2 regions of the Pseudomonas sp. A125 genome follow, and region 2 is predicted to be linked to the other one. Evidence: riboswitches for the same ligand, from Rfam matches in the RefSeq annotation. Region 2 holds a riboswitch; the other holds the start of a gene.
The links. A riboswitch is a leader RNA that binds a small molecule or an ion and turns the genes downstream of it on or off. The one in region 2 is predicted to bind manganese.
Positions count from the first base shown of each region.

Region 1: linked by a shared signal. The riboswitch ahead of ACZRN6_RS31025 (TMEM165/GDT1 family protein) and the one ahead of mntP (manganese efflux pump MntP) in region 2 are both predicted to bind manganese.

Region 1 covers NZ_JBUZVP010000034.1:2,609-4,998, forward strand. Annotated here, with positions in the region: gene ACZRN6_RS31020 (class I SAM-dependent methyltransferase) at 1-777, shown strand, start outside; yybP-ykoY riboswitch at 828-949, shown strand; gene ACZRN6_RS31025 (TMEM165/GDT1 family protein) at 1,037-1,621, shown strand; gene ACZRN6_RS31030 (M48 family metallopeptidase) at 1,782-2,390, opposite strand, start outside.
Region 2 covers NZ_JBUZVP010000013.1:22,210-24,599, reverse strand. Annotated here, with positions in the region: gene ACZRN6_RS18500 (ABC transporter ATP-binding protein) at 1-53, shown strand, start outside; gene ACZRN6_RS18495 (oligopeptide/dipeptide ABC transporter ATP-binding protein) at 50-1,000, shown strand; yybP-ykoY riboswitch at 1,041-1,213, shown strand; gene mntP (manganese efflux pump MntP) at 1,219-1,782, shown strand; gene ACZRN6_RS18485 (NAD(P)-dependent alcohol dehydrogenase) at 1,856-2,390, opposite strand, start outside.

The sequences.
Region 1 (2,390 bases), on a different contig from region 2:
CTGCCCAAGTCCAAGGAGCTCACCGACTACCTGCTCAATGCCGTAGCCGCACGTTTGCCCGGCAAAGAGCTGTATCTGGTCGGGGAAAAGAAAGGCGGCATCGAAAGCGCGGCCAAGCAACTGAACCCGTTCGGCAAACCGCGCAAGCTCGACAATGCGCGGCATTGCCAGTTGTGGCTGGTGACGGTGGCCAATGCTCCCGAGCCGGTTGAGCTGGAAAGCCTGGCGCAGGTGTTCGAGGTGCCGTTGGCTGAAGGCCCGCTGAAGGTAGTGAGCCTGCCGGGCGTATTCAGCCACGGTCGGCTGGATCGCGGCACTGCGCTGCTGCTGGAACACCTGGACAAGTTGCCGAGTGGTCACGTGCTGGATTTCGGTTGTGGTGCGGGCGTGCTCGGCGCGGCGGTCAAGCGTCGTTATCCGCATAACACCGTCACGCTGCTCGACGTGGATGCCTTCGCCGCTGCCAGCAGTCGCCTGACATTGGCGGCCAATGGTCTGGAAGCAGAGGTATTGACTGGCGATGGCATCGACGCCGCGCCAATGAACCTGAACACGATTCTGAGCAACCCGCCGTTCCATGTCGGGGTGCACACCGATTATTTCGCCACCGAGAACCTGCTGCGAAAAGCGGCCAAACATCTGGCAAAAGGCGGCGAACTTCGCCTGGTTGCGAACAGCTTCCTGAAGTACCAACCGCTGATCGAAGAGCATCTGGGCGTGTGCGCAATCAAGGCAGAAGGCCAGGGTTTCCGCATTTACCGTGCCAAGCGCGGCTGAAATCTTTTTCCAAAAGAAGGCTTGCCGAATGGATTTTGCCTAGGCAGAATCCGCTCCGTCCTAGGGGAGTAGTCTCCCACGAGCGCCACGCTCGTCCGGCATACGTCAACATACTTGGTCAACAGGCCATGGCGTATGCGACCCAGGAGTCCGCACAGACGGACCGGGGTTTGACAAGACCTATGACACGAACACCTTACCCGGGGCGGGAAGGCTGTACGTGTCATAGCCGTGTCGACCCGCCCCTGGAACTTACCTGATGCTGGATTCCCTGCTCGTCCCTACCGCAATCGTTGCCTTGGCCGAAATTGGCGACAAGACGCAACTGCTCGCACTCATTCTCGCTGCACGCTTTCGCAAACCCTGGCCGATCATCGCCGGCATTGTTGCCGCGACCCTGGCCAACCATGCGGCCGCCGGTGCCGTGGGGGCCTGGTTCGGGAGTTTCTTCTCGGATGCGGTGTTGCACTGGATCCTCGCGGCGAGCTTCTGCGCCACGGCGCTGTGGACCCTGGTGCCCGACAAGCTCGACGATGACGAAGCCAGTACTTCACGCAAGTTCGGGCCATTCCTGACCACGTTGATCGCGTTCTTCCTCGCAGAAATCGGCGACAAGACCCAGATCGCTACCGTGATGCTCGCGGCGCAATACCCGGAACTGTGGCTGGTGATTATCGGCACGACCCTGGGCATGTTGATTGCCAACGTGCCGGTGGTACTGGCGGGGAATTTTGCCGCAGACAAATTGCCGCTGACGCTGATTCGTCGACTGGCGGCTACGGCATTCTTCATCCTGGCCATTGTTGCGGTGTACAAGGCCATGCAGAGCAGCGGCTGGATCTAAACTCAACCCCATATGGGGGCTGGGCTTTTGTGGGAGCTGGCTTGCCTGCGATAGCATCACCTCGGTGCAACTGACACACCGAGGTGCCTGCATCGCGGGCAAGCCCGGCTCCCACACAAGCCGGGCTTCCACATTCAGATTTGCATTTCAGTCTTATAAATCAGGATTTTTTGGCCTGCTGATACAACGGCATCACCTTCGGAATTGCCGCTTCCAAAGAGGCGATCCGGCTGCTGGAGGCCGGGTGAGTACTCATGAACTCAGGCGGCGAGCCTTCCGAGGCCTTGGCCATTTTGTTCCACAGCGTAATCGCCGCGTTCGGGTTGTAACCGGCACGGGCCGACAACTCCAGGCCGATCAGGTCTGCTTCGTTTTCATTGCTGCGGCTGTTGGGCAAGGTCATGCCATAGTTGGCCACGGTATCGGCCAGCGCCATGCTGTCCTGCCCCAGGCCGAACAACGCACCGGCACCCTGCTTCGCCATCTCGATACCGTAGGCCTTGGACATGGCTTCGCGGCCGTGTTCACGCAAGGCGTGGGCGATTTCATGGCCCATCACCGCGGCCAGTTCATCGTCGGTCAACTTGAGATTGTCGATCAGCGCGCTATAGACAAAGATCTTGCCGCCAGGCCCGCAGTTGGCGTTCATCTCGTCACTTTTGATCAGGTTCACTTCCCACTTCCACTGTGCCGCATCCGGCCGGAACGTAGGCGCCTGGGCGATCAAGCGGTTGGCAATCGCCTGCACACGCTTGGCGTTGGCGCTGGT
Region 2 (2,390 bases):
CTGCCGGTTCCCGCAAAAGCGCGTGCTGGCTGACTGCCGGGGAGTCGTTATGACAGTGCCTCAGGATTCACTGCTGGCCCTGCGGGATGTGCGGGTCAAGTTCCCGGTCAAGACCGACTGGCTGGGCCGCCCTCGCGGCTACGCCCACGCCCTCAACGGCATCGACCTGCAGGTTCGCCGTGGGGAGACCCTGGGGATCGTCGGCGAGTCCGGCTGCGGCAAAAGCACCCTCGCCCAACTGCTGATGGGCCTGGTAAAGCCCAGCGACGGCGAAGTCGACTGGGTCTACGAAAGCGCGCGGGAACGTCACCGCCATGTGCAGATCGTGTTCCAGGACCCGCAATCGTCCCTCGACCCGCGCCTGCCCATCTGGAAAATCATCACCGAACCACTGTTTGCCCTCGGCGACACGCCCAAGGGCGAAATGCGCACCATCGCTGCCAGGGTCGCCGCGCAAGTTGGCATCCGCGCCGAATACCTGGACCGCTACCCGCACCAGTTTTCCGGTGGCCAGCGCCAACGCATCGCCATCGCCCGCGCGCTGGCCTCCAACCCGAGCATCCTGGTGCTGGACGAACCGACCTCGGCGCTGGACATCTCGGTGCAGGCACAAATCCTCAACCTGCTGGCCGAGCTGCAACGGCGGCTGGGGCTGACCTACATCCTGATCTCCCACAACGTCTCGGTGGTGCGGCACATGGCCGACCGGGTGGCGGTGATGTACCTGGGGCAAATCGTCGAACTGGGGTGCGCCGAGCAAGTCCTGGAACAGCCCAAGCACCCGTATACCCAGCTGCTGCTGGAGGCAGTGCCTAAGCTTGGGGTGGCGCTGGATGACGCCTACGTCAGTGCGCCGACGGAGCTGCCGGGAAACCGGGTGTTGCCGGGCGGGTGCTTTTTCCTGGATCGCTGCCCGCGGCGTACAAAAGGGTGTGAGCGGCCGCAGCGGTTGACAGGGGGGATGAGTCAGCAGGTGCGGTGTCATCTGGAGCATCCGTGAGGCCCGTTTAACAAAATTTTCATGTGACCATGGCTAAGATCCGCCACCTCGTTGGGGAGTAGCCTGCTTCGGATTCTCGGAGCGTTCGTATCAACATTCTCGGCAACATGCCGTGGTGCGAACACCATTTTGGTTGGTGAGACCAGCGACACATCCATGCCTAAAGTCGGGCGTGTGGGTGTGTCGTTGACTCATATAGCCCGACTGGAAGTCTTACCGTGAACCCCATTTCCCTCATCCTTCTCGCCCTTGCCATGTCCACGGACGCCTTTGCGGCGGCTATCGGCAAAGGCTCCAGCCTGCACAAACCACGTTTGACCGAAGCCCTGCGGGCCGGCCTGATCTTTGGTGTGATTGAAGCCATCACGCCGATTATCGGCTGGGCCATCGGCCAGGCTGCCACTCGCTGGGTGCAGGACTGGGACCACTGGATCGCCTTCACCCTGCTGGTCGGCCTGGGCCTGCACATGGTTTACAACGGCTTGAAGGCCGATGACCCAGAGGAACAGAAACCAAGCCAGCACTCGTTCATGATCCTTGCCGTGACCGCGTTTGCCACCAGCATTGATGCACTGGCCGTCGGCGTGGGCCTGGCGTTTGTCGACGTGAATATCCTGGTGGCCGCTGCGGCGATCGGCTTGGCGACGATGACCATGGTGACCATCGGCATGATGCTCGGCCGGGTGCTGGGCACGGTGGTGGGCAAGCGCGCCGAGATGGTCGGCGGCGTGGTGTTGATGCTGGTGGGGGCGACGATTTTGTATGAGCACCTGTCGGCCTGATCGACGCATAACAAATGTGGGAGCTGGCTTGCCTGCTCCCACACTGGATCTACTGGAACTTATGGAACGTATTTCAGGCCGCGTGTTTTTCTTTCTTCAGGCTGTCGATGTCGATCACAAACCGATACTTCACATCGCCCTTGAGCATGCGCTCGTAGGCTTCGTTGATGTTCTGGATGTCGATCATCTCGATGTCCGACAAAATCCCGTGCTTGGCGCAGAAATCCAGCATGTCCTGGGTTTCCTGGATGCCACCGATCAATGATCCGGCCAGGCTGCGGCGCTTGAAGATCAGGTTGAACACGGTCGGTGACGGATGCGGGCTGTCCGGCGCGCCGACCAGTGTCATGGTGCCGTCGCGCTTGAGCAGGTTAAGGAACGCGTCCAAATTGTGCGACGCGGCCACGGTGTTGAGGATGAAGTCCAGGGAGTTGGCGACCTTGGCCATTTCATCCTGGTTCTTCGACACCACCACTTCATCGGCGCCCAGGCGCAGGCCGTCTTCGCGCTTGTTCGGCGAGGTGGTGAACAGCACCACATAGGCGCCCATGGCGTGGGCGATTTTCACCGCCATATGGCCCAGGCCACCCAGGCCGACGACGCCAACG